DNA from 3 places in the Microbispora sp. CA-102843 genome. Region 1 is predicted to be linked to each of the others. Evidence: riboswitches for the same ligand, from Rfam matches in the RefSeq annotation. Region 1 holds a riboswitch; each other region holds the start of a gene.
What was found. A riboswitch is a leader RNA that binds a small molecule or an ion and turns the genes downstream of it on or off. The one in region 1 is predicted to bind cyclic di-AMP.
Positions count from the first base shown of each region.

Region 2: another riboswitch for cyclic di-AMP. It lies ahead of ACQEVJ_RS09910 (coiled-coil domain-containing protein); the one in region 1 lies ahead of ACQEVJ_RS01270 (NlpC/P60 family protein).
Region 3: another riboswitch for cyclic di-AMP. It lies ahead of ACQEVJ_RS15365 (CHAP domain-containing protein); the one in region 1 lies ahead of ACQEVJ_RS01270 (NlpC/P60 family protein).

Region 1 is NZ_JBNJNF010000001.1:246,208-249,470, forward strand. Features, by position in the region: gene lysS (lysine--tRNA ligase) at 1-57, shown strand, start outside; gene ACQEVJ_RS01260 (winged helix-turn-helix transcriptional regulator) at 409-618, shown strand; gene ACQEVJ_RS01265 (LuxR C-terminal-related transcriptional regulator) at 698-946, shown strand; gene ACQEVJ_RS01270 (NlpC/P60 family protein) at 983-2,026, opposite strand; cyclic di-AMP (ydaO/yuaA leader) riboswitch at 2,091-2,244, opposite strand; gene ACQEVJ_RS01275 (amino-acid N-acetyltransferase) at 2,639-3,190, shown strand.
Region 2 is NZ_JBNJNF010000001.1:2,118,927-2,122,189, forward strand. Features, by position in the region: gene ACQEVJ_RS09905 (dihydrofolate reductase family protein) at 1-216, opposite strand, end outside; gene ACQEVJ_RS09910 (coiled-coil domain-containing protein) at 307-1,218, opposite strand; cyclic di-AMP (ydaO/yuaA leader) riboswitch at 1,253-1,391, opposite strand; gene galT (galactose-1-phosphate uridylyltransferase) at 1,462-2,520, opposite strand; gene ACQEVJ_RS09920 (DeoR/GlpR family DNA-binding transcription regulator) at 2,575-3,263, opposite strand, start outside.
Region 3 is NZ_JBNJNF010000001.1:3,264,308-3,267,570, forward strand. Features, by position in the region: gene ACQEVJ_RS15355 (SDR family NAD(P)-dependent oxidoreductase) at 1-133, shown strand, start outside; gene ACQEVJ_RS15360 (aldo/keto reductase) at 130-1,044, shown strand; cyclic di-AMP (ydaO/yuaA leader) riboswitch at 1,349-1,491, shown strand; gene ACQEVJ_RS15365 (CHAP domain-containing protein) at 1,659-2,441, shown strand; gene ACQEVJ_RS15370 (DUF305 domain-containing protein) at 2,448-3,089, opposite strand.

The DNA of each region.
Region 1 (3,263 bases):
ACGCTGCTGCTGGCCGTGGGCCGCGACCGGGTGCGCGAGCTGCTCGGTCGTGGCTGATCTCGCTGTCTCCTGACCTCCTGGGCGCGGGCCGGACGGCATGGCCGTCCGGCCCGCGGCCCGTGCGTCACGGCAGCAGGACCAGGCGGCCGCGCAGGCCGCCCCTCCGCAGGCGTTCGTGCGCCTCGGCCGCCCGCTCCAGCGAGTAGGTGCCGATGGGCACTCAGACGGCGGCCGGGCGGCGCGAGGAGGCGCGTCAGCGATACAACGCGTGCGTCGCGACGCTGCCCGTCGCGGAAGCTGCTCGACACCCTCAGCGACAAGTGGGTGAGCCTGGCGCTCACGGCGCTCGCCCACGGCCCTCTCCGCTAAAGAGAACTGGCGAGGACGATCGCCGGTGTCAGCCAGAAGATGCTCACGCAGACGCTGCGGAGGATGGAGCGCGACGGCCTGGTCTCCCGCACGATCACCCCCTCGGTGCCGGTCCGGGTCGACTACCGGCTCACGCGCCTGGGCGAGGACCTGATGCCGCTGCTGGAAGCGATCAAGCGCTGGGCGGAGGTCCACATGGAGGACGTCGAGGCGGCCCGCGAGGCGTACGACCGGCGTCCCGACTCCTAACCTTGACGACCTTCATGGCAGGCGTTTACCTTCCCTGAAGGGTGGGCCGACGAAGCATCGTCGTGGGGGAGGGCGGACGATGGGTGTTCCCGAGGTCGTCTACCGAGGTGACAATCTCGCCTCGGACCTTGAGCGTGCCGGTCTCACCGAAGAGGATCTGCTTCTCCTCGCGGAGCTGGCCAAGGGCGTGACCGCCGACCGGGTGGGCCGCAGTCTCGACGTCAGCGGGCGCACCGTGCGGCGCCGGCTGCGGTGCATCTGCGACCGGATCGGCGTCGCGACCGCGATCGAGGCCGTCGCCTGGGCGGCACGCCGCCGCCTCATCTGACCGCGCTCCGCCCTCGCCCCTCTATGGAGGAAGGGCTCAGTCGGCGACGCGCACCGCTCCCGCGAACGGCCGCCCGGCGATCTTCGCGATGTGGATGACGTCTCCCGTGCGCGGCGCGTGGATCATGTAGCCACCGCCGATGTAGATGCCCACGTGGTGCAGGTCGGAGTAGAAGAAGACCAGGTCGCCGGGGCGGAGCTGGTCGCGGGAGATGTGCGTGCCGGCCGTCCACTGGTCGCCCGTGTAGTGGGGCAGGCTGATGCCGACGGACTGGTAGGCCGCCATGACCAGGCCCGAGCAGTCGAAGGAGCCGGGCCCCTCGGCGCCCCACACGTACGGCTTGAGCTGCTGCCTGAGGGCCCAGCGCGCCGCCTGGGAGGCCTTGCCGTCGCCCACGATGGGGAACGCCATCCTGCTGCGCGTCTCGGTGCCGACCGTCTGGGAGACCTGCCGGTAGAGACTGCTCTCGGTCGTCTTGATCAGCTTGGTGATCTTGTCGCGCCGCGAGTCGAGGCCGCTGAGGAGCTTCTTGACCTCGGCCTGCCGCGCGGAGGCGCTCTCCCTGGCCCGTGCGGCGGCGTCCATGGCCTTGGTGACCTCGGCGACCTCCTGGCTCTCCTGCAGCTCCAGCGCGTACGTCGTGGAGGCCTGGTCCAGGTACCGCCGCGGGTCGGCGTCGCTGTCGATGAGCACGAGCGCGTTGCCGAGCCCGTTGGTCATGTAGGAGTGCTGCGCGAAGGCGCTCGCCTTCTGCCGGCGGACCTCCAGCTCCGCCTCGCTCTTGGCGAGGTTCTTCTTGGCGAGGTCGGCGGACCGCTCTGCCGCCTTCAGACGCACCCGCTCGCCGTTGTACTGCTCGGTGAGGGTCTCGATCTCGGTGTAGAGGCTCTCGACCTGCGCGGTGAGCTCCTTGAGGCTCGGCTTGGGGTCGGCGGTGGCGCGGACCACCGGGGCGCCGACCGTGATCGCGGTGAGTGCGACGCCGACGAACGCCAAGCGGCGGATGGCACCCGGACCGGCCGTGCCGGATCCGGACCGTCGGCGGCGGGCGTGCCTGCCCGCCGGCCGTCCTCCACGCATGCGCAACCGAGCTCCTCTCCCACGTGCGCCCCGCGGCGGGCCGTCGTCGAGACGGGCCGTACGGCGGAGCACTTCTGAGCGCCTACCGGGTTAGCTGACGGGTTCGGGCCGGAGTAGCCCTACCTTGGTGGATTCACCCCTTGACGATCTGAGATCGAACCGATCCTGATCCTGCAGTTGGGTCCCCGGCTCCCCTTCGCACTCGGTGCTTCGAAGATTCGGCGCCCGGTCGCCGTGAGCGCTCACGATGACCGGCATCGTCGCTGGACGATAGTGCACGGCGAGTTCTTGCTCAACCAGAACTCCGAAACCCGTCTACGTTTGACAACCAAACGATCACAGTCGGGTCACGAGCTCAGTAGTGATACGTCCGCGTTCACCTGGGTATAGGGCGATCTGGGGCTTTGGAAGTGCCGCTGGGACTGTTGAAAAAAGTGGGACGAACCGGAACGGCCGTCTCAGGGTGCGGCCCTGCATCCGTCCGTATCCTGGCGGCTACGGAGGGTCAGGCCTCATGTCGGGTATGGCGTTTGGGAATGACCGTTATCCGTGGGGAGACGCTCCGCGCCCGGCCGCGTGGGATCGGCCGCGGTCCGGCTAGGCTGGCCGTCCATGGAGCAGGTCGCCGCGCAGACATCCAGCGGATCGGGTGCCACGGCCGTGACGGTGCGCCGGGCCAGGACGCCGGACGTCCGGGCGATCCGGAGCCTCGTCGACGCGTATTCGGGCGTAGGTCCCCGCCTGCTCAAGAAGAGCACGGTCACGCTGTACGAGGACGTCCAGGAGTTCTGGGTGGCCGAGACGGACGGGCAGATCGTCGGCTGCGGCGCGCTCCACGTGCTGTGGGAGGACCTGGCCGAGATCAGGACCGTCGCGGTGGACCCCGCGGCACGCCGCGGGGGCATCGGCCATCGGATCGTCGCCGCGCTCATCGAGACCGCCAACGACCTCGGCGTGCGGAGGGTCTTCTGCCTCACGTTCGCGGTGGAATTCTTCGCCCGGCACGGCTTCAGGCCCATCCAGGGCACCCCGGTCTCTCCTGAGGTGTACGCGGAACTGCTCGCGTCGTACGACGAGGGCGTCGCCGAGTTTCTCGACCTGGAGCACGTCAAGCCGAACACGCTGGGGAACACCCGGATGTTGCTGCACCTCGACCGTCGTTGATCACCTTTGATGGGCATTGATCACTGATCTTGACGACAATTGTCGTCTGCTGCAAAGGTGACTGTTGATACAC
Region 2 (3,263 bases), 1.9 Mb from region 1:
GTTCATCCGGGTGCTCGCCTCGTCGGTGGCCGCGGACGAGATCGCCGCCAGCGCCTCATAGGTGACGCGCCCCATGAGCATCAGCTGAGGCTCGTCGGTCGCCTCACGTATCCACGCGTCGAGGTCGGGACCCGGGTAGTCGAAGAAGGCACCCACGTCCACGCCGGCGGCGAAGCCGTCCAGCGACACGAACAAGTCCGCCGTGAGGTCAGCCACGGCGGTTACCGCGCTTCATCACCAGGGCCCCTTGATACGCAGCACGCATGAACTGATCGTAAGGGCCGTCGCGTCAGGCGGCCTGCCCGATCAGTACATCGAGATGTGCACGTGGTCGTAGTGGTTGGCGGTGATTCCGCCACGGTCGGACATGGTGCGCCAGCCCGGATGGCCGAGGTTGTAGATGCGCTGCTGCCAGATCACGTACATCACGCCCAGCTTCGGCCCGTTCTTGATGGCCCAGGCGGCCACGCTGTCGCCGAGTGCCTTCATCTCGGCGGAGGGCATGGCGCCGCCCGAGCTCATCATGAAGTCGCAGGCGCGCCCGAGGGGGTGCTCGCCGCTGTTCTCGGCGCGGTAGCAGCCGATCGGGAACTGCAGATCGAAGTGCTTTTCGACCTCGGTGCGCATGAGCCGCATCCGCGGCGTGATGTTGTCGGAGCCGCTGGGCAGCTCCGGCGCCCACGACCCACCCACGCGCTTGCCCGGCGCGATCGGGATCAGCGCGTCGAGCTTGTCCTTGATCTCGTCGATGAGATCCTCGGCGTCCTCGCGCTGCCCGGCGACCACGGCGGCCTGCGCCTTGAGCTGTTCGGTCAGCGTCTTGGCGGCGTCCGCGGCCCGCTGCCGTTCGTCGCGGACCTGGTCGAAGCGCGCGAGCCTGGCGGCCTGCTCCTCCTTGAGCTGGTAGTTCAGCGCGGCGGTGTTCATGTCGGGCAGCGCCATCGCGCTCTCGGTCTGGTAGCGCAGCCCGGCCATCTGCCGTACGGCGTTGCTGGCGGCCTCGTAGTCGGCCTCCGCCTTGACCAGCCGGCCGCGTGCCGCCTTCTCCTCGACGCGGGCCTTGGCGAGCGCGACGCGTTTGGCGTTGTAGTCGCCGATCAGCCGGTCGACCTTCTTCCGCAGGTCCGACAGCTCCTTCTTGAGCTGCTTCTCCGTCGGCTTGGGGTCGGCGGCGCCCGGGGCGGCCGCGCCGAACACGAGGACGGCCGAGGTGAGCACGCCGACAGCCAGGGGGAACGCGCGGGGCAGCGCCCACTCCTCTCCATCTGCCGACCGGGTTAGCTGACGGGTTCGGGCTGGAGAAGCCCGGGCAGGCGACTGCCTTGACCCCAGGTGCGTGGTTGGGTCCCCGGCTCCCGGGCGAGGCGCCCGGGATTAGGCGTACCGGCTGTGACAGCCGGTGTGAGGGATACTAATGGTAAAGAAAGCGCGGCTGCCACCCAAGTCGCAACCATTCGGAGATCAAGCCGTTACCGCCTCGCGGAGCATCCGGGCGGCCTCCTCCGGGAGCACGTCGTTGACGAACGCGCCCATTGCCGACTCCGATCCGGCGAGATACTTCAGCTTGTTCGGCGCGCGCCTGATCGTGAAGAGCTGCAGGTGGAGGTAGGCGAGGTCGCGGCGGTAGGTGACCGGGGCCTGGTGCCAGGCCGCGACGTACGGCATGACGACGCCGAACAGTCCGTCCAGGCGGCGCAGCACCTCGATGTAGAGCGGCGCGAACGCGGCCCGCTCCTCGGGCGACAGCGCGGGGATGTCGGGGACCCGACGGTGCGGGTAGACGTGCACCTCGAACGGGTAGCGCGCGGCGGCAGGGACGAAGGCCGTCCAGTGCTCGTTGGCGGCCACCACCCGGGGCCCCCTCCGCTCGGCGGCCAGGACGTCCGCGAACAGGTTGCCGCCCTGATGGCGGGCGGCGGCGTCCAGCATCTGCCGGGAACGCGGCGTGACGTACGGATAGGCGTAGATCTGCCCGTGGGGGTGCGGCAGCGTGATGCCGATCTCGGCGCCGCGGTTCTCGAAGCAGAAGACCTGCTCCACACCGGGCAGCGAGGCCAGCTCGGCCGTGCGGTCGGCCCACGCCTCGACGACCAGCTCGGCCTGCTCGTCGCTCAGCGAGCTGAACGACGCGTCGTGGTCGGAGGTGAAGCAGACGACCTCACATCGCCCGATCCCCGGACGCACCTCGCTCAGCCCGCCCACCTGCTCGTACGCGCCGGTGTTGAAGCTGAACGACGGGAAGCGGTTCTCGAACACCGCCACCTCGTACGGCGAGGGGATCTCCGAGCCGGGATGGGCCGGGCAGAGCGGGCACTCCTCGGCGGACGGCAGGTGGGTGCGCGTCTGGCGGTGCCGGGCGACGGCCACCCACTCGTCCATCAGGGGGTCGTAGCGCAGCTCGGAGGAGAGCGGGCGCGGCGGCAGGTCCCTGGTGTCGGTGGCGCTGTGGTCGGCGTCGTCGCGCCGGTCGAAGTAGATCAGCTCACGGCCGTCGGCGAGATGGGTGATGGTGCGCTTCACAGAGCGGTCTCCAGCTTCACAGTGCGGTATCCGGTGTCAAGGTTCGGCCCGGCGTCACAGTGCGGTCTCCAGCTCGGTTTCCCCGGACGGATCGGTGAGGAGGAGTTCGCCGGCGTGCTCCGACAGCGCGGCGCGCCCCTCCTCCGGCAGGCCGACGTCGCTCACGACCACGCTGGCCTCGCCGAGGGCGGCGATCGTGCTGATGCCGATCGTTCCCCACTTCGTGTGGTCGGCCAGGACCACGAGCTGCTGGGCGGCCGCGATGAGGGCGCGGTCGGTCTCCGCCTCCAGCAGGTTGGGCGTGGTGTAACCCGCCCGGACGCTCATGCCGTGCACGCCGAGCATGAGCGTGTCGACGTTCAGGGAGCGGACGGCCGCCACGGCCACCGGGCCGACCAGCGCGTCGGAGGGCGTGCGCACGCCTCCCACCAGCACCACGGTCTGGTCGGGCCGTCCCGCCCGATGGAAGACGTCGGCCACCTGCACGGAGTTGGTGATGACGGTCAGCTCGGGCACGTCCACCAGATGGTGGGCCAGTGTCCAGGTCGTGGTCCCGGCCGACAGGGCGACGGAGCTGCCCGGCCTCACGAGCATGGCGGCCCGGCGGGCGATGGCCTCCTTCTCGGCCTGCTGCCGCACCGACTTGGCCGCGAAGCCCGGCTCCTCCGTCGAGCCGGTGCCGGTGGCGGTCGCCCCGCCGTGCACCTTGACGATCAGGCCGCGCTCCGCGAGGACCTCCAGGT
Region 3 (3,263 bases), 3.0 Mb from region 1:
CCTGGTGACGGCGCAGGAGGTCGCCCATGCCGTCGCGTACCTGGCCAGCCCGAGGGCGGGGTCCACGGCCGGGGTCGAGCTGGCCGTGGACGGCGGAATGGCCGGCCTGCGGCTGAGGCCGGTGTCGCCGTGAGGATCCCACTCGGGCCGTACGGGCTGGGCACCGCGCCGCTGGCCGGGCTGTTCGCGCCGGTCAGCGAGGAAGAGGCCGAGCGGGCGCTGGCCGCCGCGTGGGAGGCGGGGATCCGCTACTTCGACACCGCGCCGCACTACGGGACCGGGCTGGCGGAAGAACGCCTCGGACGCTTCCTGCGCGGCCTGCCGGGGGACGCCGCCGGGGAGGCGGTCGTCTCCACGAAGGTGGGCCGCGTGCTGGTGCCCGGCCAGGGCGAGGAGGAGGGGTTCCCCGGCCGCACCGGCTACGTGCGGGTGCGGGACTACAGCCGCGACGGCGTGCTGCGTTCGCTGGACGACAGCCTGACGCGGACCGGGCTCGACCGGTTCGACCTGGTGTTCATCCACGACCCGGACGACCACTGGGAGCAGGCCGCCGGGGAGGCGTACCCGGCGCTGGCCGAGCTGCGCGACCAGGGGGTGGTCGGCGCGATCGGCGCCGGGATGAACCAGGCCGAGATGCTGACTCGCTTCGTCCGCGAGACCGACCTCGACGCCGTCCTGGTCGCGGGACGCTACACGCTGCTCGACCGCTCCGCCGCGCGGGAGTTGCTGCCCGAATGCGAACGGCGCGGCGTCGCCGTCGTCGCAGGCGGGGTGTTCAACAGCGGAGTCCTCACCGGCGGCACCACCTACGACTACGACGCCGCCCCGCCCGCCGTGCTGGAGCGGGCGCGTGAGCTGGGCCGGATCTGCGCGTCCTACGGCGTGCCGCTGCCCTCCGCGGCCCTGCGGTTCCCGCACCGGCATCCGGCCGTCACCACGGTCCTGATCGGCGCGCGCAGCGCGGAGGAGGTCCGGGAGGACCTCGACCTCGCCGCCACGCCCGTGCCCGGAGAGCTGTGGAAGGAACTGGACCCTGCTGATTGACCCCGCCGCCTGATCGCGCCTGGCGGGCGAACTGCCGCCCGCCAGGCGCTGTCGGCGTGTTCGGGGGGACGGCCGCCCGGGTGTGTGGCCTCCGACCCCGCCCGCCGGGCGGACGGGGCGGGCGCGAGTGCCGTACGGCTGTGTGGCGCATGTCACCGCGGGCGGCCCGCGACCGTGAGGACCTGCGGAAGCACGGAACGGTGGCGGCCAGAATCATGCCGTTTGCCGGTTTTGGCCGTGTCTTACTTGTTATCTATTAAGCTTCCCGTGTATCTCGCCGGTGAGCGGTCCTCAACCCGAGGACGACCGGCGACCGCCGAATCCCGGAAGTCATCGATCCCGGGAACCGGGGACCCACGTCTCTTGGGGTGAATCCGGACCATCCGGTAGGGCTACTCCTGGCCCGAACCCGTCAGCTAACCCGGTAGGCGGCCAAGGAGAGGAGAGCGCGTGGAGTGTCGGCTCCACCTGCCCACCCGGTCCGCGTCGCATCGCCGGACCACATGCCAGCCCTGGAACGTCTCCAGGCTTCCGGGGTGATGGCGCGCCCGTGACGGGCTGCCACATCTCCCGTTTCTGATTCCGCCCCGCCGCGGCAGTGTCCTCGGACGGCCATGCCGTCATGCCGTCACGCCCCGCGGGCCGGTTCGTCATGTCTCGAAGCGCGCCATGAGGAGCCTCCGATTTCCACCGATCCGATAGCTCGACAGCTGCTCGACGCCGTCCGCCCGGAACTGGGCTACCGCGAACGAGCCGGGAAACACACGAAGTTCGGCGCGTGGTACGCCGACAACGTCGCCAAGGACCCCGACTTCAAGACCGCCCCCTGGTGCGACATGTTCGTCTCCTGGGCGGCGGACCGTGCCGGGGTGCAGGACCACGTCGGCGAGTTCGCGCTGACCACGCGGCACGCCAAGTGGTTCAAGAAGCACCAGGCCTGGAGCGACAGGCCCGAGCCGGGCGCCGTGGTCTTCTTCGCCTGGTCGGGGTCCAAGAAAATCCGCGACATCGACCACGTCGGCGTGGTCGAGAAGGTCGTCGGCGGGAAGGTCCACACGATCGAGGGCAACGTCGACGGCGTGTGGCTGAAGCGGAAGGTACGCGACAAGAGCAAGATCGTCGGGTACGGCCTGCCGCGCAAGGTCAAGGTGACGCCGAAGGCGCCGGTGACGATCCAGCCCGTGGCGGCCGTGCACGCGAGCGTCCAGGGCGCGGCGGGGCCGGCCACCAGGAACATGGCGGCCACGCAGGGGCAGTCCCTCGACGTCGTGTGGTCGCCCGGCGACGCCGTCCTGCCGGCCGGTCTGCTGTTCGCGGTGGTCTCCACCGCCGTGACCGGGCTCCGGGTCAAGACCACGGCGGCGACGTCCCGCGGACGCCATCGCAGGCGCGGGTGACCTCCCTTATCGGTGCGGCGACGGCCCGCCGTACGGGGTCGCGGCGGCCTGACCCAGCAGGCCCTTCATCTCCCTGATCTCGGCCGACTGGCTGGAGACGATGGACGCCGCCATCCGCCGCGCCGGCTCGTAGACTCCGGCGCGCAGCTCGTCGCGCGCCATGGCGACGGCGCCCTCGTGGTGCCGGATCATCATCGTGAGGAAGGCCCGGTCGAAGGCCCGGCCGGACAGCCCTTCGAGTCGCCGCATGTCCTCGGCGGACATCATGCCGGGCATGGCGTGGTGCGCCGGTGCGGGGCTCTCGCCGGGCACCCGCTCACCCCAGGCCGTGAGCCAGCCGCTCATCGTCTGGATCTCGGGAGCCTGGGCGGCCTCGATCCGCCGGGCGAGCCGCGCGACCCGGGGGTCCGCCGCGCGGTTCTCGGCCAACCTCCCCATCTCCACCGCCTGACGATGATGCGGGATCATCATCCGGGCGAACATGACGTCCTGGTCGTTGTGGTCGGCCGCCGGCGCGGTGATGGCGGACACGGCGAGCGCGGCGGGCGGGGCCGGCGTCCCGGCCCGGGCGGCGGAGCCGTACGCGCCGGTCACGCCGACCAGCAGACCGGCCGCCAGCAGGGCCGCCGGCAGAACACGTCTCTTCATCGGACACCTCCGAGGAGACCCCTGCTGTCGGGACGTTCCCGGCCGGATGCCGGTCATTCCTCCGGCGGTTCTCGCCTGCTCCGCGCCCGGTGAGGCGGCCAGCGGGAGACGTTGACATGCAGCCAAAGGGCTGCATATATTTCGTGCAGCCAAATGGCTGCGTGTTCGGGATGG